Regions from separate parts of the Ruegeria sp. BE10 genome, predicted to be linked through region 2. Evidence: riboswitches for the same ligand, from Rfam matches in the RefSeq annotation. Region 2 holds a riboswitch; each other region holds the start of a gene.
What was found. Region 2 has a riboswitch for thiamine pyrophosphate ahead of thiC (phosphomethylpyrimidine synthase ThiC). Riboswitches for the same ligand answer to the same signal wherever they lie in the genome.
Positions count from the first base shown of each region.

Region 1 (8,236 bases), 180 kb from region 2:
CCGACCATCGAAGAGATGAAGTTCTACGAAGTGACCAGCCACCTGATCTGGGCCGGTGAGCAGGAACTGGTGACCACTGTGGTCGCGGGCTCTGATTGGTTCGAAACCCTCAGCCCTGACCGTCAGCAACTGGTGCGTGACACCATGGCCGACATGACCGGCTTCATTGACGGCGTCGTCACGGACTTTAACCAGCAACGTTTGGACATCATCAAGGAAGCCAAGCCCGACATCGGTATGGTTGTCCTGACCGAAGAAGAACGTGATGCCTTCCGCGCCCGCAGCACCGAAACCTCAAGCGCATATATCGACACCGTCGGCGCGCGTGGTCAGGAGCTACTGGACGCACTGCAAGCGGAACTCGCGGGCAACTAATCCCTCCCCCACCACTCACCAAAACTTCCTCACGCGCTTTGCGCGTGAGGCTTTCAAAAAAGGGGGGACATCATGCAGACCACGACTTCCACTCCTTTCGGCTTTTTGGGAAAGATTGACGCCGTCATCGGACGGATCGAAGTCTGGATCCTGGGCTGGGGGATCATCCTGATGGCCGTGAACACTATTGCCAATGTCTTTGGCCGGTACGTGTTCAACCAGTCCATCTACTTTTCCGAGGAACTGAACGAGTTCCTGATCGTCATCGTCACCTTCATGGGGCTGGGCTACGCCACCCGCAAAGGCATCCATATCCGCATGTCCGCAATCTATGACGCGCTGCCGATCAAACTGCGCAAGGGCCTGATGGTCGTGATCGCAGCGACCACTGCCTTAGTGATGGCGGTTCTGGCCTGGTACGCGCTGGAGTACGTCCAGAAAGTCGCGTCACGGGGCCGGATCACCCCAGCACTGCAATTGCCGCTCTACCTGACTTACGTCTGGGTGGTGATTGGACTGACCCTGACGTCCTTTCAGTACCTGCTAACAGCGATCCGCAATCTGAACTTCGCCGAGGAAGAAGTCTACGTCTCCTACCTCGAAGTCGACAGCTACGAAGACCCTGAAACCGCAGCCGCAATCCAGCGCTACGAAGAATCCACGGAGGCAAACAAATGACCGAGTTGATGCTAGTCGTCATGATTGTTCTGCTTCTTGCAGGCTTTCCGATGAAAATGCCGCTGATTTCGGCGGCTGTGCTGGGGTTTCTCGTCTATTTCCCTGAAATGAACATGCAAATCCTGATCCAGCAGATGATCGGGGGCGTGAAGCCGGCTGCGCTGATCGCGGTGCCGATGTTCATTTTGGCCGCTGATATCATCACGCGAGGACATTCCGCCAACCGGCTTATCGATCTTGTGATGAGTTTCATGGGCCATATCAAAGGCGGCCTGGCAATTTCCGTCACCTCGGCCTGCGCCTTGTTCGGTGCGGTGTGCGGATCGACCCAGGCGACGGTGGTGGCCATTGGCGGTGCGATGCGGCCGCGGATGCTGAAATCTGGCTATAGCGACAGCTTTTCGATCGGGTTGATCGTAAATGCCGCTGATCTGGCCTATCTGATCCCGCCATCCATCGGCATGATCATCTATGGCGTGGTCTCGGGGACGTCGATTTCGCAGCTTTTCATCGCGGGCATCTTGCCCGGGTTGCTGATCGTAGTGTTATTCTCGGCCTATTGCATGGTGTACGCTTACCGTCACGATATCCCAGTTCTGCCTCGCGAGGGGTGGGGACAGCGCTTTACCGCGTTGCGCAAAGCCCTGTGGCCGATGGGATTTCCGGCGATCATCGTCGGAGGCATCTATGGCGGCGTGTTCTCACCCACCGAAGCGGCGGCAATCTGCGTGCTTTATGCTGTCATCCTCGAGGTTGTGATCTTTCGCTCGATCAAGGTTGGAGACCTGTTCGATATTGCCCTGTCCACAGGGGCCATCACGTCCGTCGTGTTTATCCTGATTGCCGCCGGAGCCGCCTTTAGCTGGACACTTAGCTTTGCCCAAGTGCCGCAGACTATCATCGCAGCGCTGGGGCTGGAACAAGCCAGCCCGCTTATGGTGTTGCTGGCGATCAACGTGGCCTTCTTCCTCGGCTGCATGTTCGTTGACTCGATCGTGGTGATCCTGATCCTAGTTCCGATCTTTGCGCCGATGATCAAGGCCAGTGGGTTAGACCCGGTACTGGTTGGCGTTCTGATCACACTGCAAGTCGCCATCGGCGCCGCCACACCCCCCTTTGGCTGCAACCTGTTCACCGCCATCGCTGTATTCCGCCGCCCCTTTGTCGAGGTGGTCCGCGGCGTGCCGCCCTTTCTGATCATCCTTTTGGTTGTCACCGGGCTGCTGATGGCTTTCCCTCAAATCGCGCTGTTCCTACCGGAATTGGCGTACCGATAACCCATAAGAAACGGAGAAATCATGTCGGGTCATGGCTATGAATCTGGTCGTCTGAACCTGCCTTTTGTCGGCATCGCGACCTTTGGCAAGAAACCTTATGTCGAGAATTGGGATAAGATCGACGCTGATGTCGCCGTCCTTGGTGCACCTTTCGATTTCGGGTGTCAGTTTCGATCCGGTGCCCGGTTTGGGCCGCGCGCTGTGCGCGAAGCGTCAACCCTGTTCAGCTTTGGCCACGCCGGTGCCTATGACCACGAAGACGACGCGACCTATTTGGCCAGCGATGTGCGCATTGTCGATCTGGGCGATGCCGACATCATCCATACCAAGACCGAGGAAAGCCACGCCAACATCGAATACGGTGTGAAGAAAATCCTCGATGCGGGCGCTCTGCCGGTGACTATCGGTGGAGATCACTCGATCAACATTCCGTGCATCCGCGCCTTTGAAGAAGATTGCGCAAAGAACGGACCTATCCACGTGATCCAGATCGATGCGCATCTGGACTTTGTCGACGAACGCAAAGGCGTCACCGATGGTCACGGCAACCCGATGCGTCGGGCAATCGAAAAAGAATATGTCTCGGGCATGACCCAACTGGGCATCCGCAACGTGTCCTCAACAGCGAAAGAAGGTTACGACGACGCGCGGGCGCGGGGTTCAGATATCCTATCCGTACGACAGGTGCGTAAACTGGGAACAGAGGGCGTTTTGGATCGTATCCCCGAAGGTGCGCGTTATTACGTCACCATAGATATCGACGCGTTCTGCCCGTCGATTGCGCCCGGAACAGGAACACCCAGCCATGGCGGGTTCCAGTACTATGATGTCCTGGAAATCGTTCAGGGACTCAGTAAACGCGGTAATGTGGTTGGCATTGATCTGGTTGAGGTCGCCCCTGCCTATGACCAGACCGAAAGTACACAGATTCTTGCGGCGCAATTGCTGCTGAACTTCCTCGGGTTCATTTTCCACAACCGGAAATAAGGTCCCTCCCTGTCAGTCCGGCGTGCAGAAACCTTTCAACTACGCGCCGGGCTGCGAGTTTCCTTTCGCAGGTTTCCAACCAATGTCCCTACCCCAAATAGTCGCGCAGGCTGGGCGGTGGATTGTCCAAAAGGTCCCGGGTCGGCGCAGGAGGATGTGCCTGCTTGTTAGACACAAGAACCGTCTGACTGGTAATGCGGCGCGCGTCCTGCGGGTCGTGGCTGACCATAAGCAGGGTCGTTCCGGTTTCCGCCAGCAACCCAGCCACAAGATCAAGCATTTCAGCCTTCAGTGCCGGCCCCAGCGCCGCAAACGGTTCGTCCAGCAGCAACATCTGACGGCGCTGCACAAGAACCCGGGCTAATGCGACCCGGCTTTGCTGACCTCCAGACAGTTCGGCTGGCTTGCGATCACCCAGACCCGGCAGGGCAACCCGATCTAGTGCGGTTTGGACCTGAGATTGCTCATCAACGGTCAACCGCCCATTCGGGCGCAAGCCCAAAGCGATATTCTGTTCGACCGTCAGATGTGGGAATAGATTGCCATCCTGAAACAGCATCGCCAAAGGGCGCTTGCCAGGGGCGCGGTTGGATATAAGGTCTCCGTCCCAGAATATCTTTCCCTGTTTGAGGTCACGAAACCCGGCAATCGCCTCAAGCAGTGTCGACTTTCCCGCGCCAGACGGCCCAATAATGGCTACACTGGCACCGGTCTCGACGGTAAAATCAGCACGCAACGAAAATTTTCCGTTCTCGATTACGCAGCCTTTAAGTTTCAGCATGCAACCGCCCTCCGCGATCCAATAGCCAGAATGCCCCCATCGACAGCAACAACAGCAACAGAGCTGCCCCGGCCGCTGCTTGCATCTGATACGCCCCCATCAACCGATAGATCTGCAAGGGCAAGGTCGCGATCTGTGGATCGGCGAACAGGGCAATAACTCCCAGATCTCCCATCGATAGCGCGGCTGACAAACCCGTGGCAAAGCGGATCTGTGGGCGCATGCGCGGCAACAGGGCGCGGGCAAAGAATGTTCTCTTGTCCATGTCCAGCGACAGGGCAAGCCGTCCGTGTCGCGCCACCACGTCGCGGGCCGCCGGCACCAGAATGCGTAGCGCGAAGGGCAAGGCCATGACGGCATTCACCAGCGCGGTTACCGGCAATGCCAGTGTTACTGGATTAGCGATGGGGCGGATCAGAATGAACAGCCCGGTGCCAATCACCAACGGTGAAGCCGCCAGCCCCAGAATACCGCTAAGCTCAACAATCCCGTGACGACCGGTTGCAACGGCCATGGCCATCGGCAGTGCAAGCATCAACAAAACAATCGTACTGGCGGTGGCAACCAGAACCGATATCACCGCCGCACGGAACACCAAGGCAGGCATTTCGAGCAACCCAGATAGGCCAGAGATCGCCACGGCAGCCAAAGGAAGAAGCAGAAACGCTACCGCGAGCCCGATCCAGCACGCATCAATTGCGGGCGCGCCGCCATCCCATCGTTGTATAGCGCGATCCAATCCAGCGCCGAACCCTTCACCACGCGAAAATTTCAGCGCAGCCATTGCGGCAGCAGCGGTCAAAGCCAGTTGCACCGCAGAAAGCAACGCCGCGCGGCCAAGGTCGAAATCGTAGGTAAAGGATTGATAGATCGCGAGTTCAAGTGTCGTTGCGCGGGGCCCTCCGCCAAGAGTCAACGCGACGGCAAAGCTAGTCAGGCAAATCGCAAAGATCACGGCCAGAACACCCGGCAGAATGCGCCTTAACATTGGCAGTTCGATCAGACGGAACATGGCAAAGCCGTCGCACCCCAATTGCGCGGCCAACCGAAATCTTTCTGCCGGAATTTCCTGCCACGCCTGCAGGATCAGTCGCGTGGCAAGTGGTAGGTTGAAAAATACATGGGCTAGAACCACCCCGTGCAACCCATAGATGCGCAGCGGCGGCAAACCAAACAGACCTAAAAAATCTGAAATCCAGCCTGCACGTCCGAAAACCTGCAACAACCCAAGGATCGCGACGATGACCGGCAGGATAAAGGGGGCGCCCAATAGGGCGATCAGGGCAGACCGTCCACGAAACCGACGCCGCGCCAGTGCCCGGGCGACCGGAATAGCCAGCCCGGCACTGAACAGCGCAGACAACACCGCCTGAACCAGCGTAAAGCGCAGCGCCGCCCAATCGGCCGGACCCAACCCACCCGCTGTATCAGCGCGCAGGGCTACCGCGGCCAATGTGCCCAATATCAGCGCAGCAACCAGTGCCGCTGCGCCAACACCCGGCCAAGGGCTTACTGGCTGAGCGCGCCCAGCCATTCCGCAAGCGCCTGATCCCGCACGGAGGCGGCTTCATCCGGGGTATACAGCAAGGATTTCTCAGGCGTGATCAACGTGTCAAACCCTTCGGGCAGGCCAGCCGCAGGGGTCACTGCCGGATACATCCAGTTGGTGGTCGGGATGATCTGCTGGAAGGTGTCCGAAACCATGAATTCCAGAAATTGATCCGCCAGTTCGGGCTGATCGGTACCGGCCAGCTTCGCCGCAACTTCAACCTGCATATAGTGGCCCTCATCAAAGGCGGCCGCTGCTTTGCTGGCGTCATCCTCGGCGATCAAGTGATAAGCAGGCGATGTGGTGTAGCTGAGCACCATGTCCGCCTCACCCTCAAGAAACAGGCCATACGCCTCGGACCAACCTTTGGTCACGGTCACGATATTGTCGGCAAGCCCGGCCCAGATTTCGGGGGCTTCGTCTCCATAAGACGCTTTGACCCACAACAGCAGCCCCAGACCCGGAGTGGACGAGCGCGGGTCTTGAATAATGATCTTTGTTTCACCCTCGGCCAGTTCACGGAAATTGGCAGGTGCCGCCGCATCTGCGTTATGGACAAAAGCAAAATAGCCCCAGTCATAAGGCGCGAACACGTCATCTGACCATTCAATCGGCAGGGTATAATCGGCGCTGACCGAATTGGGAGCAAACAAGCCAGTTTCCTTGGCCGCTGCGATCAGGCCGGTGTCCAGCCCAAGCACCACATCGGCGTCCGTGTTTTCACCCTCTAGCCGAAGACGCGACAACAGCGCCGCGCCGTCTTCGACGCCCACAAGGTTCAGATCACAGTTGCATACTGCTTCGAAAGCTTCTTCTACTTTCGGGCCCGGACCCCAGTCCGAGACAAAGCTGTCATAGGTGTAAACGGTCAGCTGAGGTTTGTCGGCCGCGACAGCCGCTGTTGCGCTCAGAAGTCCCGCAGCAATCATCAGATGTTTCATGTCATCCTCCATTGCGGCGAGAGGGCAAGGGTGGATGAAACCGTTACCTTTCCCTCCGCCGGTTCTAGCCGGTTCAGGTTCTACGGGTTCGCCAAAGGCATCTCAGCGCGGCAGGCCACGCACCCCGAGGTGAGGTTGTCAGTAGGTTGGAACGGACGAAAAGACAACCGGGTTAAAGTGTTTTTTGGATGCTCAAATTGGCATTCGTTCAGTTGGACTGAGAGATGCGCAACATAAGCGCCCTGTGGAAAAATCACCGTAGGAAAGGTTTTGAACTACGTTCCGGGTACTAGAACGGTTTGCGTTTTTACCCTTGAGAATTTCAGAGGCCGAACCTCAAAACTGAGAGGACGGCCACCAATCTTTTAGGCCTGAAGGCTAACCATCTTACCTTTCGGTCCCAGCCGCGTTGGGACGATAAAAGTCGCGGTACCACTTAACAAACTCAGCCACACCATCTTCGACCGAAGTCCTTGGTTGATAACCGGTCAAATCCCTGAGCAGCGATGCATCGGCCCAGGTTGCGGGCACGTCACCGGGCTGCATTGGCATCATGTTTTTATTCGCCTTGATGCCAGTGGCCGTTTCGATGGCTTCAATAAACGCGGTCAGCTGTACCGCATCATTGTTGCCGATATTCACCACTCGATGGGGGGCGACCGGTGACAAACTGTCCCCTTCTGGAACATTGCCGTCTGCGCGGCGCACAGGGACGGCGTCCATCAGAAGGCGGATCGCCTCAACCAAATCTTCGACATAGGTAAAGTCGCGTTTCATGTCACCGTGGTTATAGACGTCGATCGCATTGCCCTCGAGGATCGCTTTGGTGAATTTGAACAGCGCCATGTCCGGGCGACCCCAAGGGCCATAGACGGTGAAAAACCGGAACATGGTGATCGGCAAATCAAACAGATGCGCATAGGAATGGGCCATGCTTTCGGTCGATTTCTTGGTGGCCGCGTAGAACGACATCTGATGATCGGCGCGTTGGGTTTCCTTATAGGGCATCTCGGTATTGGCGCCAAAGGCCGAAGAAGTCGAAGCCAACAGCATGTGTTTTGGCGGATGCGCCCGCGCCGCTTCCAGAATTTCGAAAGTCCCTATCACATTGCTTTCCAGATACGAGCGCGGATTCTCGATCGAATAGCGCACCCCAGCTTGGGCAGCGAGGTGAATGACATAGTCAAAACCATGTTCCCCAAACAGCTCCATCATCAGGCCGGGGGTTTCGACCTTGCCGATGACGGGCGAAAAATTCTTACCATTGGGTTCGCGCGCCAGCATGTCGTGGCGGGCCTTTTTCAACGACACATCATAATAATCGTTCAGAGAGTCCAACCCCACTACGTGGTACCCTTGGGCCAGCAGAAGCTTGCTCAGATGAAAGCCAATAAAACCGGCTGACCCGGTGATGAGAACGCTCTGCATAATGTTGCCCTTGTAAAAAACTTGGTATTTCGGGCCTTTTTAGTGCGAGATCAAGGGAAGATTCCACCACAGTTATCGCAGAAAACGGTGTATTCTGCTGTGCCCTTTCGCCACCCGGGCGACGCGTAGCAATAATCTGCCTTTGTATAGGATTGGCAGCAGCGGACGCCAAAGGTTGCCAGCATTAATCATGCGCATAATTGACGCGCATTTAAAATGG
Region 1 is NZ_JBQFTX010000010.1:196,926-205,161, reverse strand. Features, by position in the region: gene ACR0M2_RS19195 (TRAP transporter substrate-binding protein) at 1-375, shown strand, start outside; gene ACR0M2_RS19190 (TRAP transporter small permease) at 448-1,053, shown strand; gene ACR0M2_RS19185 (TRAP transporter large permease) at 1,050-2,330, shown strand; gene speB (agmatinase) at 2,352-3,317, shown strand; gene ACR0M2_RS19175 (thiamine ABC transporter ATP-binding protein) at 3,406-4,098, opposite strand; gene ACR0M2_RS19170 (ABC transporter permease family protein) at 4,085-5,632, opposite strand; gene thiB (thiamine ABC transporter substrate binding subunit) at 5,608-6,588, opposite strand; TPP riboswitch at 6,621-6,725, opposite strand; gene ACR0M2_RS19160 (GDP-mannose 4,6-dehydratase) at 6,976-8,016, opposite strand.
Region 1: another riboswitch for thiamine pyrophosphate. It lies ahead of thiB (thiamine ABC transporter substrate binding subunit); the one in region 2 lies ahead of thiC (phosphomethylpyrimidine synthase ThiC).

Region 2 (8,236 bases):
TTTCCTTCGCCACCATCGGATTTCTCTCAAAACTTTTGGCCGAAGACATCGAAGCGATGGACAAGGTTCAGGCCGAGGCGATCAAGGCCTCTGGTGCGCGTTGGCCGCAATGGATCAACTATGGCGTTCAGCCGCAGGTTATGCCGCGACTTGTGGGCCTTTCCATGTACCGGATCGACATCAACTTTCGAGAAAGTGCAATTCTTGGTCTGGTCGGTGCCGGCGGGATTGGCGCGACGTTGAACACTGCGTTCGATCGATATGAGTACGACACAGCGGCGGCCATTCTCATCCTGATCATCGGGATCGTCATGGCACTTGAATACCTTTCGGGAATTATCCGCGCGAGGGTTCAGTAGTGCCTGTTCTTGAACAAAACGATACGCAGATCTGGCGCAGACGGACGACGGGTCAAAGTCTTGTTCGCTGGTTTGGCTGGCTTTTGGGTGTGGCTGTCTTTGTTTATTGTTGGCAGTTCATCTCGGAATCGACGACCTGGTTTTTCGTTTGGGATGCCCCCCGCATTGCCAACGATATCTGGACCCGCGCAACGCCTCCCAAATGGGACTACATCACACAGCTGGGCCGCCCGATTTGGGATACGTTGAACATCGCCACCCTAGGTACAATCATCGCCTTGTGCATGGCCGTGCCGGTTGCCTTCTTGGCCGCGCGCAACACCACACCGTCGACATTGTTCATTCGACCCATAGCTTTGTTGATCATTGTCTCGACCCGCTCTATCAACTCGCTGATCTGGGCGCTTCTATTGATCGCAATTATTGGCCCAGGCGTCTTTGCAGGTGTTATTGCAATTGCCATCCGTTCAATCGGGTTCTGCGCAAAGCTTCTGTATGAAGCCATAGAGGAAATTGATCACACTCAGGTCGAAGCGATCACGGCGACCGGTGCGTCGCGCTGGCAGGTCATGGCTTACGGGATTGTTCCACAGATCCTGCCCGCTTTTGCAGGCATTGCCGTTTTTCGTTGGGACATAAATATCCGCGAGTCCACGGTTCTGGGCCTGGTTGGTGCCGGAGGTATTGGATTGCAACTGTCAGCTTCGCTCAACGTTCTGGCTTGGCCACAGGTCAGCCTGATCCTGATTGTAATTCTCGTCGCGGTTTTGATCAGCGAATGGGTCTCGGCAAAAGTTCGAGGGGCGATCATTTGACCGGGTTCTCTGCGCAGGAGGCTTTCGATGCCTATGAAGCTGTACGACATCGCCTTCCGGAAGCCAGACCTACTGAAGTGACATATCGTCAGGTTGAAACGCTTGATGACATAGCTCATGAGTTCGATGTATTCCTCCTCGACGCCTTCGGGGTTCTTAATATAGGTGACACGGCAATCCCGGATACACCGGATCGGGTCAGGTCGCTGAAAGCCGCAGGCAAACGTGTTTTGGTCGTTTCAAATGCTGCTGGGTTTCCTCACACAACTCTGTTGGAAAAATATTCTAGGCTTGGTTATGACTTCGCGCCCCGAGACGTGATCACCAGCCGGGCCACGTTGCTATCAGAAATAAACGGTCAAAGTGGGTTGCATTGGGGCTTGATGGCGACCCCCAGCGCCGGTCTTCGCGATTTGGAAGGGCTGAAACTATCCTACCTCGAGGATGACCCGAAGCCCTACGAAACCGTTGACGGGTTTCTAATGATAGGATCAGCGGTTTGGACTGAATCGCGTCAAGCTATGCTAGAGACTGCCTTGCTTGAACGGCCTCGTCCGGTAATGGTCGGCAACCCTGATATCGTCGCGCCCCGCGAGTACGGGTTTTCAAAAGAGCCCGGTCTTTTCGCGCACCAGCTGGCAGACCGGACAGGTGTTGTTCCTCAGTTCTTTGGAAAGCCTTTCGCCAACATCTATGATCTTGCTTTCCAACGTCTCGGGCACATCGACAGGTCCCGGGTTCTGATGGTTGGCGACAGCCTGCACACCGACATTCTGGGCGCATCCAGCGCTGGCATAGATTCGGCACTCATTTCAGGATATGGATTCTTCGCAGGGCATGATGTTGAAGCAGCGATCAAGAAGGCGGGGATAGTGCCAAACTTTGTAGTAGGCCGGCCTTGAGTTTAGAGCATTCGTTTTCGATAATTATCCCGTTCAAATCGAATGTCCTGCAAGCCCGCATTTCGAACATGCTGACCATGGCAATACTGCGCTGTGCACCAACGGCAGCTTTGCCCCCTCGCGGAAAAGCGCCCCCCGGTCTAAAGTCTGGATTGGGCTGGATGCGACGTGTCGGGCTCAGCCGTTGAACCAAATCGGAGCATCACCTTTTGACCAAGTTATGTATTTTCGCATCACCAGCAAAAATACTTCACTGTCCAGGAATTGATCCAGCCACGCCACTAAATTCGGCCACTCCTGTGCGTCAAACCACGCCCGGTCTATATGCGCAAACTGGCGAACAAACGGTAGAAGCGCCAAATCGGCGAGAGTGGGGCGATCTCCAAAAAGCCAGGCCCTCCCGACTAACCGCTCGTCGAGGTTGAGCAAGTAGCTCGCCGCTTTCCTGCGCTCCTTTTGGACGTCTAAATCCGGATACCGCACGACGTATTTTATGTGATCTAATGCATCCTTGAATGGACCATCATTTGCCGCGATTAGGCCCCAACCTTCTTGAGGCATATCCAAAAGTCGCTGCGGATCATTTTGTTGAAGCGCCCAAATCATGATTTCCAGGCTTTCATCTATTACTTTGTCTGGAAGTCGAAGCGCGGGCACTGTTCCGGACGGGGATGTTTGTAAGAAAGCCTCTGGTTTGTCCTGCAAAAGAATCTCGCGCAGCTCGACTGTGACTCGTGAACTCGCCAATGCGAGACGGGCCCTTATGGCGTATGGGCAGCGACGGAACGACCATAAGATAGGGTATTGAGTCATACGAAGATATATCTCCAATCTACCAGCGTGGTTAAACCTCCCGTCGTTTTCCAACTGGTAATTCTGCTTGAACGCTGTCTGATACTATCGGAAGGGCCATTGCTTCACAAACATCGGCCTCAGTAGCCGTCTGGTTTGGAGATTCGGAACGAGAATATGCGGAATTGAGTACAAGTGACTTGTCTTGTGAAGTTGTAACGCGAAAGTCCCCGAGATCTTAGAAATTGGCCCTGGGCCGGTCGCGGTGGTTATGGATTGATCGAAGAATTAGTCTGTCATAGCTTGCAGCATATGCCCAAGTTTCTCCATCTTGTCGTCTTAGAGCGCCACAGCGCTCATCGCCGAAAACGTTTTGCCGGATAGCTGGTCTTCCATTTGTGACTTAGCCAATAATACAATTTTGGAGACCTCAGATGACTGAATTCACTGAAATCCCGGTGCTTGATCTTGCACCGCTGATCAATGGAGAGGATACGTCCAACCTCGCCTTGGAATTCGCCGAAGCCTATGGAAAAACCGGATTTGGCTATGTTGTTAATCACGGCGTTGATCCTGACTTGCGCGCTGCCGTGTTTGCCGCCTCGACGGAATTTCATGCACTGCCGGAGATCGAAAAACAGGCAATTGCACTAAATAAATGTCATCGTGGCTACATCGCGATCAACACCTCCACGGACGTGAACTCTGACGTGGCCAAGGTGACTAAACCCAATCAGTCCGCATCGTTCATGATGATGCGCGAGGATGCAGAGGTCGACCCTGCCGTCTATCTGTCCGGACCAAATCAATGGCCCGTTCTGGAAGGTTTCCGAGAGGCCTGCGAGGCTTATGCCGACGCGATGACAAAACTGGGTTACAAACTCATGGGTCTTGCCCTTGACGCTATTGGCGCCGCGGATCGTTCGATCCTCAGTGCTTTCCAGACGCCAACGATTTGGCTGCGCCTACTCCACTATCCACCACAACCGCCACAGGCTTTGGGTGATCTTTACGGATCTGCACCCCACAAGGACTTTGGATGTCTGACATTGCTCGCACAGGACAATGTTGGTGGTTTGCAAGTCCAGACGCCTGAGGGTCATTGGGTGGATGCACCGCCTATCGACAATGCCTTGGTGGTCAATGTAGGCGATATGCTGCACCGACTCTCCAACGGAAAGTTGTTGTCCACCCCGCACCGGGTTATCAATGCGACCGGACAACAGCGCTATTCCGTACCGTTCTTCTTCGACCCACATGTCTCTGCTGAAATCGCGCCGCTCCCTGGGACAGGGGCTGCGAGATTCGATCCCCTGAAGTTTGGACAGTTTCTGAGAGGAGAACTGGAAGCAAGCTACGACGCACATCAGGTTGGCCATTCGGATACCTAAAAGCACGCTGCGTTGGCAGTGACATTTCACTGACCGATATGAAACGAACGTCCGTATTGCAGTTGCTGCGACGCAGCTGTGCGGCTTCAGATCAAAATCCTCAATGGGCTGTTTCGGTATATGTGAGTAACGTCTGCCGTCCGGATACTGCGTTCGGTCCGAGGTCCGTATTGAGCCCAATTTGACCAATGCCGCAGGTTGCGTAAATGTCAGCTTTTAGGATTTTTGATATTGGGACACTACTTCTCTTATTCGATCCAGAACTGTGTCGATTTCTTCTTGCGTAAGTTGGACTAGCTCCAACACTATCTCCGACTGGTGGGTTAAATGGTCCATGATCCAGATCGAAGGTTCACCGGCTTTCAAAGCTGCTGCCATTTGTGCCGCATCAGGAAATTCTGACGATTTGGCAATGCAGAGATGCGCTCGATCAAATGGCAGATTTGTAGGATCAGGATTCGCTTTGGCCGTGATACCTTCAATCGTGTTCGCTACTGAGACAAATCGGGCAACCTTTTCCTTTTGTTCTGACGACCAAGCCTCTTTGTTAAGCTGTTGGCGAAGCTTCAAAGCAGTAAGGACACCGAGGAGAGCTTCCTTTGATGCCTTCATGCCGCGCCCTATTCCTTTTTCCTGTGCTCTGACTGCTGAAACCAGATCGGGCTTTCCAAGAACCAAACCTGATGTTGGGCCAGCTAAGTATTTTTGGCCGCTAATGAGAACCACGTCAGCTCCGGTATCCAGCAAGTCTTCAATGCGAAAATCCTGGGCCGCGCCATCAATCACCACTGGCAGATCATGTTCATGGGCCGCAGAGACTGCTTTTCGAAAATCCAGCATTTCGCCTCCAGTAAGTCTGGAGGAAACAAGCACTAAACAACACGCATCCAGTTTTGAACAAGCGTGAGCAAGGTCCTCAATGCCGCAAGCCGAATTGTCGCCCACAAGCTCCGGTTTCGCACCTGCAAGTCGGATAGCTTGCTCAATGGGATGACCGTAATTTACTGCGTGGTTTGCAGGCAAAATGACTCGGCTCTTGAGACCGCTTGCATCGGGAAGCTGTTTAATCGCGCCTGGGGAACTACCGGTCATAGAGGCCGCTACAGCCAATGTAATCGCAGCCGCACTGCAATGTACGACAGTGGCCGCGCTCGCATTGGTCATTTCGGCAATTTCTCGACCCACTGCATCATGGAGATCATCCATAATGAAGTGACGCCCTAAAGCATCGGAAACAGCTTCACAGACTTCTTTTGAGGATCGAGAAACACCAAGAGGTGTAAAAACACCTCTAGCATTGATCACTTCTGAGAGCGTGTTTTGCGTTCCAATCAGCATGTGGCAATTCTAGACTAAGTATCTGCCAATGCATAGGAAGCTGACCTTCAAATCACCGGCAGTAAAGTCCGGATTGTCCGCAAACTGTAAATTCACCCATCTTCTGATTGCGCACGTGCAGCGAATGTCCGCAATGTCGAGCCGCACTGCAGAATGCTGAACGACCGACTAAAGTCCGGTAAGGGCCGGAAGTGATCAGGCAGGGCACTTAGTCGCTCAACATTGTTCAACACAAAACCTTACGCTGTGAAGTTGTCGGTCTGCCAGTTGTGTCCGCTCTCGGAAGTTCCCAATGCGCGTCGCAGTCGACGATCGTATTGCTGCAGTCTGAGACAAGCTTGATAAGTCCAAATCAGCGAAATCCACCAAAATGCATGAGAATCTTAAGTCGTTGAATTATGGGGAAGACGAGTCTCAATAATTCAGTCCCATTATTTACGTACTCCGACAATTCTCCTTCAAAAGAGGCAATCTTCCCATAATACGTCTTATGTTAAATAGCAGCGTTTAACTTATCGTCGATTTGCGGAGTATCTGTCGAATAGGTCGGCCTGCGCATCAGATAGCGACCGTATTTCTGGTGACGTGCTGCACCGAACGGAAGGTCCCGGCTGTTCGAGAAAGTCTGAAACAAATGAATTTTGGTGCTTGTTTGAGCCGTGAACCTCAAGCTAAACCACCTGTACGCAGGGGAGTCCCACCAAGGGGACTGAGAGGCTGACGGGGCAATGCCCGGCGACGCGACCCTTTGAACCTGACCCAGTTGATACTGGCGTAGGAAGCTAGGGCGCGCAGGCCACAAAACCGGGCAAGCGCACTCCGAACAGGGGGCTGTCTGCCTTCTCGTTTCCCAAGCCAAAACTCATCTGGTGTCTTTTTAAGTTGAACTGCTTGAGGAGCACCAACATGAACGTCCCCAACCCCAAAATCACCGCTGGTGAGCTGCCCGCATCGCGCAAGATCTATGTAAACGGCACATTGCACCCGGATGTGCGCGTGCCAATGCGTGAAATTTCGGTCCACCCCACGGCGGGGGAGCCACCCTTGCCCGTGTATGACAGTTCAGGGCCGTATACCGATCCGCAGGTGATGACGGACATTCGGCAAGGTCTGGCGCCGCTGCGTCGCAAGTGGATTGAGGCTCGAGCAGATGTCGAAGAATATGATGGACGTGAGATCAAACCGGAAGACAACGGTTTTGTCGAAGGTGATCGGCTAACGCCCGAGTTCCCTGTGCGCCCGCGCCCTCTGCGCGCCAAGGATGGAAAGGCTGTGACGCAACTGGCCTATGCTCGCGCCGGCATCGTCACCCCGGAAATGGAATTCATCGCCATCCGTGAAAACCAACTGCGCGAGGCTGTCGTTGAACAGCGCGAAGGCAATGATTGGGGTGCAAACATCCCTGATTATGTGACCCCGGAATTCGTGCGGGACGAGGTCGCCGCTGGTCGCGCCATTATCCCTGCGAATATCAACCACCCAGAAAGCGAACCGATGATCATCGGGCGTAATTTCCTGGTCAAGATCAACGCCAATATGGGTACCTCGGCTGTGACCTCTTCGATGGAAGAAGAGGTCGATAAAATGGTCTGGTCGATCCGTTGGGGTGCTGATACCGTCATGGACCTGTCGACCGGCCGCAACATCCACAACACCCGTGAATGGATCATCCGCAACAGCCCGGTGCCGATTGGCACCGTGCCGTTGTATCAAGCGCTGGAAAAGGTCAACGGCATTGCGGAGGACCTGACATGGGAAGTGTTCCGTGACACGCTGATCGAACAGGCCGAACAAGGCGTCGACTATTTCACCATCCACGCAGGCGTGCGCCTGCATATGGTGCCGATGACGGTAAAACGGGTTACCGGTATTGTGTCGCGCGGTGGGTCGATCATGGCCAAGTGGTGCTTGCATCACCACAAGGAAAGCTTCCTCTATGAGCATTTCGACGAAATCTGCGACATCTGCCGGGCCTATGATGTGTCGTTCAGCCTAGGCGACGGTCTGCGCCCCGGCTCTATCGCCGACGCCAATGACGAGGCACAATTTGCCGAGCTTGAGACGCTGGGTGAGCTGACCAAAATCGCGTGGGCCAAGGATTGTCAGGTGATGATCGAAGGCCCCGGACACGTAGCCATGCACAAGATCAAAGAAAACATGGACAAGCAATTGGAGTGTTGCCACGAGGCGCCCTTTTACACGCTTGGCCCCCTGACCACCGATATCGCGCCGGGCTATGACCACATCACCAGCGGCATTGGTGCTGCGATGATTGGCTGGTTTGGTTGTGCGATGCTCTGCTATGTCACGCCTAAAGAACATCTGGGGCTGCCGGACCGGGATGATGTGAAAACTGGGGTTATTACTTATAAGATCGCCGCTCACGCCGCTGATTTGGCCAAAGGTCTGCCGGGCGCGCAACGTCGTGACGATGCGCTGTCCCGCGCCCGGTTCGAGTTCCGCTGGGAAGATCAGTTCAACCTGTCGCTGGACCCGGAAACGGCGCGGGAATTCCACGACCAAACCCTGCCCAAACAAGCGCATAAGGTGGCGCATTTCTGTTCAATGTGCGGGCCGAAATTCTGCTCGATGCGGATCAGCCATGACATTCGAACTGAAGCGCAGAAAGAGGGGATGGA
Region 2 is NZ_JBQFTX010000010.1:15,776-24,011, reverse strand. Features, by position in the region: gene phnE (phosphonate ABC transporter, permease protein PhnE) at 1-359, shown strand, start outside; gene phnE (phosphonate ABC transporter, permease protein PhnE) at 359-1,174, shown strand; gene ACR0M2_RS18405 (HAD-IIA family hydrolase) at 1,138-2,076, shown strand; gene ACR0M2_RS18400 (glutathione S-transferase) at 2,254-2,889, opposite strand; gene ACR0M2_RS18395 (isopenicillin N synthase family dioxygenase) at 3,303-4,259, shown strand; gene ACR0M2_RS18390 (aminotransferase class V-fold PLP-dependent enzyme) at 4,476-5,597, opposite strand; TPP riboswitch at 6,276-6,395, shown strand; gene thiC (phosphomethylpyrimidine synthase ThiC) at 6,504-8,236, shown strand, end outside.

Region 3 (8,236 bases), on a different contig from region 2:
CCGCCGCGCAATCGGATCAATCGGGCTCGATCGAATTGACGGTCGAGGCTGAGGTGACATCAGAAAATTGCGGAACGGACCTGCACGTCCAGTCGCTGGAGTTGCGCGAAGACCGGAAACTGCGGCCGCGCGAATTAACGCTGAACTTTCCAGACTGCTCCAAAACAGGTGAGTTTCTGGTGTTGAATAATCTGTTCCAAAACCTGACAATCGCGGCAAACTAAAACCGCAGGCAGGCTAGAACTTCCTATGACATTTCTTCGTGTGGCGGCGGTCGCACTGTTTTCGGCAACACTTTCCTCAGCTGTTCAGGCGCAGGATATCACGCTCACCTCTCATGACGGCAAGGTCGAGGTGACAGGCACCCTGCTTGGCTTTGACGGAGAGTTCTACCGCGTCGACACCCAATTTGGTGAGCTGACGGTGGATGGCTCGGGCGTGACCTGCGATGGTCCTGCCTGCCCCAATCTGACCGATTTCGTGGGCGAACTGACGTTTTCAGGCTCTTCCGTCATGGCCGAGAAGGTGTTGCCTGCCCTGTTGATGGGCTTTGCCGAACAGGAAGGACTGTCAGTCACGTCCCGCCAATCCGCTCCGGACAGTTTGATATACGAGCTTCATCAGGATGGGCGCGACGCGCCGCTGGGCCGATTCTATTTCGATATCGGCAATACCGGTCAGGGCTTTGCCGATCTGATCGCAGATCAGACCGACATTGTCATGGCTTTGCGCGAAATCCGCCCGTCAGAGCAAGAGGCTGCCGAAGCCGCTGGTTTGGGCGACTTGAACCACGCACGCCGGTCGCGGGTTATTGCGTTGGATGCGTTGGTGCCCATCGTGGCGCCGGACAATCCCGTGCCCCAAATCTCTCCCGCGGATCTCGCCTTGGTGTTTTCTGGCACGATTGACAATTGGTCCGCCTTGGGTGGACCCGACGCACCAATTGCGCTGCACCTGCCCGACGCCGGATCAGGTCTGGCACAAGGGGTCGAGGATCAACTGCTTTCACCCGCCAGTGTCGTTCTGTCTGATGCCGTTATCCGGCATGAACGCAGCAGCGATCTGGTTCAAAAGGTCACCAAGGACCCTTTTGCCATCGGCATCGCTAGCCAGGCCGAGGCTGACGCGGCCCGCGCACTGCCCCTGACCGGTGGATGTGGTCACGTGTTGATGGCCACCCGGCAGACGATCAAGACCGAGGACTACCCGCTGACCTCACCCATGTTCCTGTACCTCCCCAAGCGCCGCCTGCCCCGTATCGCCCGGCAGTTTCTGGCTTATACCCAAGGCGACGCAGCCCAAAAGGCGATCCGCAATGCGGGTTTTGTCGATCAGGAACCCGAGATGATGCGGATCGGATTGCAGGGGGATCGTCTGGCCAATGCGGTGGCCTCGGGTGGCCCTGAGGTTGGGTTGGAGGAATTGCAGCGCATGGTCGATACCCTCAGACCCATGTCCCGGCTGTCGCTATCGGTCAGGTTCGAGGCAGGCTCGTCCCGCCCCGACGCACAATCACGGTCGAACATCCAGCATTTGGCCCAACAGCTTGAGGCCGGGACGCTGAATGCGCGCAAGCTGGTGTTCGTTGGTTTCAGCGACGGCGACGGAGCCGCGACTGCAAATAAGCGGATCGCCTTGCTGCGCGCCAAAACCGTGCGCAATGCGGTGTTGGCGGCGGTGGAAACTGCCATTCCCGATAGTGTTGAATTGCAAGTCGATGCGTTTGGTGAGGCGATGCCGATGGCTTGCGACGACACCGAATGGGGCCGAAAGATCAACCGCCGGGTCGAGATCTGGGTTCAGTAACTCGCTACAGATATCCCTGCGACCGAAAGCTCAGTTCATTCGATTTGCCGATGATCAGATGATCATGCAGCGTCAGCCCCAGGGCAAGACATGCGTCCTGTATCCGGTTGGTCATGTCGATATCTGATTGCGACGGGGTCGGATCGCCCGAAGGGTGATTGTGTACCAGGATCAAGGCTGACGCATTCAATTCCAACGCCCGTTTCGCAACCTCGCGCGGATATACCGGTACGTGATCGACGGTGCCCTTGGCCTGTTCCTCATCCGCGATTAGCACGTTCTTGCGATCCAGATAGAACACCCGGAACTGCTCCGTCTCGCGATGGGCCATCGTGGTGTGACAATAGTCAAGCAGTGCATCCCAACCTGAAATCACGTGCCGCTGCATCACCCGCGCGCGGGCCATGCGATGGGCGCAGGCCTCAAGTATCTTCAAATCGGTGATCACCGTGTCACCAACGCCCTTGATCTGACGCAGCCGTTCCTCGGGCGCGGTCAGAACCCGGTTGAAATCCCCAAACGTGTCCATCAGCGCCCGTGCCAGCGGCTTTACATCCTGCCGCGGGATTGAACGGAACAGCACCAGTTCCAACAGCTCATAATCCGGCATCGCCGCCGATCCACCTGACATGAACCGTTCCCGCAGGCGTTTCCGGTGATCTTTGATGTAGGACGGTAACCGACCCGAGGGCAGGGGCGCCACCGGGGCTTCGTCACTTTCAAACAGCATCGGGGCTTCGGCAAAGGCGTCCTGAGTCATGCGTTCAGATTTGCGCAGAATCGGTTTCCGAAAGGTTAACGCGCCCAAACGACCTTAGACCCTTTTGGTCGATAGTCACCGGTTTCCACCTACCTCGTGTATCAATTCACTCATGTAGTTGAGGCTGCAACCAGGACAATCTCACCGGCCCAATCCGATTGAATTTGCTCAGCCGCCCGCCATGCGCGCAATCCGCTAGAGCAACAAAGCACAAGTCTTTTTCCTTTGTTAGGCTCTGTTTTCAGGGATTCAACAATGTCCCGACGTGCCCTGCTGTGAAGAGGCTCGGGGGCCTCGTCCCGGGTGCGCAGTTCAATGATCACATCATCTTCGGTCAATTGGCTGGCGGAAAGAAATCGAAAGTAGTGCCCCGGTTCCGGTGCGCCGTCAAATCTGAATGTGCTGTTGCGCAGCGTGCGGGCGTCGAACTGTACCAACTGTCCCAAAGGCGAGGGGTCCAGGCCAAGGATCACGCCCAGCGCCATTTGCGCCTGCAAGGCACCTATCACCCCAACGACAGGGCCCAGCACGCCGGCCGTTGCACAGCTCGCGCCGCTATCCGGTGCATCCGGAAACACCGCACGCAAGGACGGCGCGCCAGCACAGAACCCACCGACATAGCCGGTCAGCCCCAATACGGATGCGCTGATCAGCGGCTTGCCCTGCAACAAACAGGTATCCGACAGGATATAGCTGGCCGCATAACTGTCCGCGCAGTCCAGAACAATGTCAGAGCTGCGGACAAAATTTAACACATTCTGGTTTGTTAGAGCCTGATTCTCAGCCATTACGGTGATGTCACCATTCAGCGCCCGGCAGCGTTCTGCGGCGACTTTGGCCTTGGCGCGCCCACAGTCGGATTCAGCGAACAATGTCTGCCGATGCAGGTTCGATAGCGCGATCTGATCCCGGTCCAGGATGGTTATATGCCCAACCCCGGCCCCGGCCAACAAGGGTAAGACCGGGGAGGCTAATCCGCCTGCGCCCACCACCAGAACCCGCGCTGCCGACAGGCGGGTCTGGCCTGCCGGTCCAACCTCGGGCAGGATCATCTGGCGGGCATAGCGGCTCATCTCGTGACCTCGATCCATTCGCGAACGCGGGTTTCTGGATCGGAATTCAGCGTGATGTCCGTGACGACCGAGACGATGTCGGCCCCCGCCTGCAAGACGCCCGGCGCCCGCTCAACGCTCATGCCGCCAATCGCGACCAGAGGGATATCCCCCACCCGTGCCTTCCATTCGGTGACGCGTGGCAGGCCCTGCTGTTCCCATTTCATTTTTTTCAGGATCGTCGGATAGACCGGGCCCAAAGCCACATAATCCGGGTCCATGGTCAGGACACGCTCTAATTCATCATCATCGTGGGTAGAGACACCCAGTTTCAGCCCCGCCTTGCGGATGGCTTTCAGATCGGCCTCGTCCAGATCCTCTTGCCCGAGATGAATCCACTCACAACCAGCGTCGATAGCCGCCTGCCAATGATCATTGACCACCAGCACGGTGCCGTGGGCACGGCATAGTTCCAACGATTGGGCGATCTGTTCCCGTATGATCACATCAAGCTGATCCTTGATCCGCAGTTGCACCAGCTTCACATCCAGGGGCAGCATCCGGCGCAACCAGTCAGAGTGGTCGAAGATCGGATAGAACCGGTCTAACATCATGATAAGAAGGCCTTTCCGATTACCGGAGTTGATGGTTCGGCCATATCGCGCGCCTCGATCGGGTCGGCTTGATGCGCCAGTTGCCCGGCCTGAATCGCCAGCATCATTGCGCGGGCCATGGCCACAGGGTTTCCGGCGCGAGCGACAGCGGTATTCAGCAGAACGGCGTCATAACCCAACTCCATCGCCTGCGCGGCGTGACTGGGCAGGCCGACGCCCGCATCCACTACCAGCGGTATGTCGGGGAATTCGGCCCGCATCGCGCGCAGGGCATATTCATTGTTCAGCCCGCGCCCCGACCCGATGGGTGCACCCCAAGGCATCAGCACCTCGCACCCGGCGGCCAGCAGACGCTCGCCCACGATCAGGTCGTCGGTGGTGTAGGGGAATACGTGAAACCCGTCCTCGGTCAGTATGCGCGCGGCCTCGACCAGTTGAAACACATCTGGCTGCAAACTGTCAGTGTGGCCGATCAGTTCCAGCTTGATCCAATTAGTGTCAAACACCTCACGCGCCATATGGGCGGTGGTTACGGCTTCTTTGACCGTGTGGCACCCAGCAGTGTTTGGCAAGATCAGCACGCCCAGCTCGCGGATCATCTGCCAGAAGGTCTGCCCAGCCCCGGATTCACGGCGCAAGGAAACTGTGGCAACACCCGCGCCGCTCTCGCGAAACGCCTGTTCCAGAATGGCGGGGCTGGGGTACTGCGCCGTGCCCAGCATCAATGAGTTGGGAAGTTGGGTCCCATAAAAGCTTTTCATCCTCAGCCTCCCTGCATCGGCGCGACGACTTCAACCCGGTCGCCATCGGTCAACTTTTGAGCAATGCGCAGACCCGAGGGCACAAAGTCTTCGTTTACAGCTGTCGCTACCCGTCCAGAGAACCCGCATTCGACCAACAGATCCGAGAGGATTTCGGCGCGCACCTCGCGCGATTCACCATTAAGCACGATCTTCATCAACCATCTCCGAATGTTTGTTGTCCAACGCCAGATCGGCCACTCCCTGCGCCAGCGCTGGGGCCAGCAGATAGCCATGGCGGTACAGTCCGTTGGCATAAATCGTATGCCCCAGCCGCCGGATGCGGGGCAGGTTGTCGGGAAAAGCCGGGCGCAGATCGACACCGATCTCAAGCACCTCGGCCTCGCCAAAGGCGGGGTTCAGCGCATAGGCGGCGCTGAGCAGTTCCAGCATGGATCGGGCCGTGATGCGGCTGCTGTCTTCGCTTTCGATCATCGTTGCGCCCAGCATGTAGACACCATCCCCACGCGGCACGATGTACAGCGGCATCCTTGGATGCAGTAGACGTACAGGTCGCGTCAGGGTCACGTCCGGGCAGCGGATCACCAACATCTCTCCCTTGACGCCGCGCAGGTCGTGCAAAACCTCACGCCCGTGCAGACCGCGGCAATCGATTGCATTCTCCAGCTGGGTCGGGGCCAGTTTCCGGTGGAAGACTACCCCTTGGTCCAGCAATTGGCGGTGCAGATCCCGCAGCGCCTGTCGCGGGTTCAGATGAGCCTCATCCGTGAAATGCAGACCTTTGGTCAAACTGGTTAGATCAGGCTCTAAATTGGCAATTTCAGCCTGACTAATCTCGGTATACCCCCCGGTCCGACGGGCGAACCGACGCAAATCCGGCAGATCACGCGGGTTGGCAACAACCAGCGTGCCACGTTGTTCCACCCGAGTACGCGTAGACCACCACTCGAACGCAGCCTTGCCCAGCCGCAACACCGGTTCTTCGGCGTTTTCAAACTCGCACCATGGGGCCAGCATACCGCCAGCCCACCAAGAACACCCATGCGGGCCAGGTGGACCACTGGGATCAAAGATCTGAACCTTGGCCCCGCGCAACACTAGCTCGCTGGCTACGGCCAGCCCGGCCACACCGGCCCCTATGACCGACCAGACCGTCACGCGGGCCAGACCCGATGGAAATGATGAACCGGGCCATGCCCTTGTCCGACCATCAGACCGTCAGCTTTAGCAATGGCCCCTTGCAGATACTCATGCGCCTGCGCGACCGCATCGGTCAGGCCCAGCCCTCGCGCCAGCCCGGCTGCTATCGAAGACGACAGGGTGCAACCGGTGCCATGCGTGTTGCGCGTATCGCACCGGGGGGCGGTGAATTCTGCCACAACTCCCGAAGGATCAAGCAAGACGTCGTGGCAAACGTCGCCGCGCCCATGTCCGCCTTTCATCAATACCGACCGCGCCCCCAGCCCGCACAGCGCCATCCCCTGCGCGATCATCTGATCGGGGGATTCGGCGTCCGAGGTGCCCAGCAAACAAGCGGCCTCGGGTAAGTTCGGGGTAAGCATGGTCGCTTGGGGCACAAGAACATCACGCAGGGTCTGAACCGCATCCTGTGCCAGCAAGGCATCGCCAGATTTGGAGATCATCACCGGGTCCAGAACGACGGGGCCATCATACCCAGCGATAGTCTCGGCAACGGTTTGAATAATTTCAGGGGTCGCAAGCATGCCGATCTTGATCGCGCCTACATCCAGGTCGGTCAGCACCGCCTCGATCTGAGCGGCCACTACGTTGAGCGGTATGCCGTGCACTGCGGTCACAGCCCGCGTGTTCTGCGCCGTGACCGCCGTGATCACGCTGGCCCCATACACGCCCAACGCAGACATCGCCTTGAGATCGGCCTGAATCCCGGCCCCACCGCCACTGTCCGAGCCCGCAATTGTCAGGGCAATATGCGCCATATCGTTGCTCCATCTTCAGGGGGCAACGCAGCATGGAAAACGTCTGTGTGTGTAGACCGTTCCCTACGCCGGTATTGCCCGGATCAGGTTCGATGGGTTAGCGCATTCACGCCTCTCAGCCCCTTGATCAGGGCACCCCAACGGTTGGCGCGACAATCTCAGGGGATGCGAAAGGATTCAAGGGCCAATTTTCGCGAAGTTCATGGACAAACTGGACCTATAAAACGAAAAAAGCCGACCCAAGGGGATCGGCCTTTTGGCAACTTGGTGGAGTGATCTTAGCCCTTCATCCCATCCCAAAAGGATTTGACGGATGAGAAAAAGCTTTTTGATTCCGGGTGGTTATCCTCACCCAAATCGTCGAACTCTTTCAGCAGTTCTTTTTGGCGACTGGTCAGGTTGACCGGCGTTTCCACCGCCAGTTCGATGAACATGTCACCCACACCGCCGCCACGCAGGGCGGGCATGCCTTTGCCGCGCAGGCGCATCTGACGGCCCGATTGGCTGCCTGCTGGTATTTGCACGCGGCCGCGGCCACCATCGATGGTTGGCACTTCGATCGAACCGCCCAGCGCGGCCTTGGCCATGCTGACAGGGACGCGGCAATACAGGTTCACGCTGTCGCGTTCGAACAGCTTGTGATCCGACACTTCGACAAAGATATACAGATCACCCGGAGGGCCACCGCGCATCCCAGCTTCACCCTCACCCGCCAGGCGGATGCGGGTTCCGGTCTCGACACCGGCGGGGATGTTGACGGAGAGAGCGCGTTCTTTTTCCACGCGGCCTGCACCGCCACAGGCTTTACAGGGGTTCTTGATGATCTGACCCAGACCCGAACAGGTCGGGCAGGATCGTTCGACGGTAAAGAAACCCTGCTGTGCACGCACCTTGCCCATGCCCGAACAGGTTGGACAGGTGGTTGGCTCCACTCCGCCTTCTGCGCCCGATCCGTCACAGGCCGAACAGGCCACGGCGGCAGGAACACTGATGGTTTTCTGCAGGCCCGCGAACGCCTCTTCCAGCGTCACGCGCAGGTTATAGCGCAGGTCCGATCCGCGCGCCGCTCGGCGCCCGCCACCGGGGCCGCCACGCTGACCGCCCATGAAATCGCCGAACAGATCGTCGAACACGTCTGAGAATGCGCTGGAGAAATCACCCTGACCAAAGCCGCCGCCCGGACGACCACCACCGCCGCCCATACCGTTTTCAAAGGCGGCATGGCCGAAACGGTCATATGCGGCCTTTTTGTCGGCGTCGCGCAGAACATCATAAGCCTCGTTGG
Region 3 is NZ_JBQFTX010000005.1:82,532-90,767, reverse strand. Features, by position in the region: gene ACR0M2_RS12775 (hypothetical protein) at 1-224, shown strand, start outside; gene ACR0M2_RS12770 (phosphate ABC transporter substrate-binding/OmpA family protein) at 250-1,806, shown strand; gene radC (RadC family protein) at 1,811-2,566, opposite strand; gene ACR0M2_RS12760 (HesA/MoeB/ThiF family protein) at 2,677-3,639, opposite strand; gene ACR0M2_RS12755 (thiamine phosphate synthase) at 3,636-4,232, opposite strand; gene ACR0M2_RS12750 (thiazole synthase) at 4,229-4,993, opposite strand; gene thiS (sulfur carrier protein ThiS) at 4,996-5,190, opposite strand; gene ACR0M2_RS12740 (FAD-dependent oxidoreductase) at 5,174-6,151, opposite strand; gene thiD (bifunctional hydroxymethylpyrimidine kinase/phosphomethylpyrimidine kinase) at 6,148-6,951, opposite strand; TPP riboswitch at 6,995-7,101, opposite strand; gene dnaJ (molecular chaperone DnaJ) at 7,230-8,236, opposite strand, start outside.
Region 3: another riboswitch for thiamine pyrophosphate. It lies ahead of thiD (bifunctional hydroxymethylpyrimidine kinase/phosphomethylpyrimidine kinase); the one in region 2 lies ahead of thiC (phosphomethylpyrimidine synthase ThiC).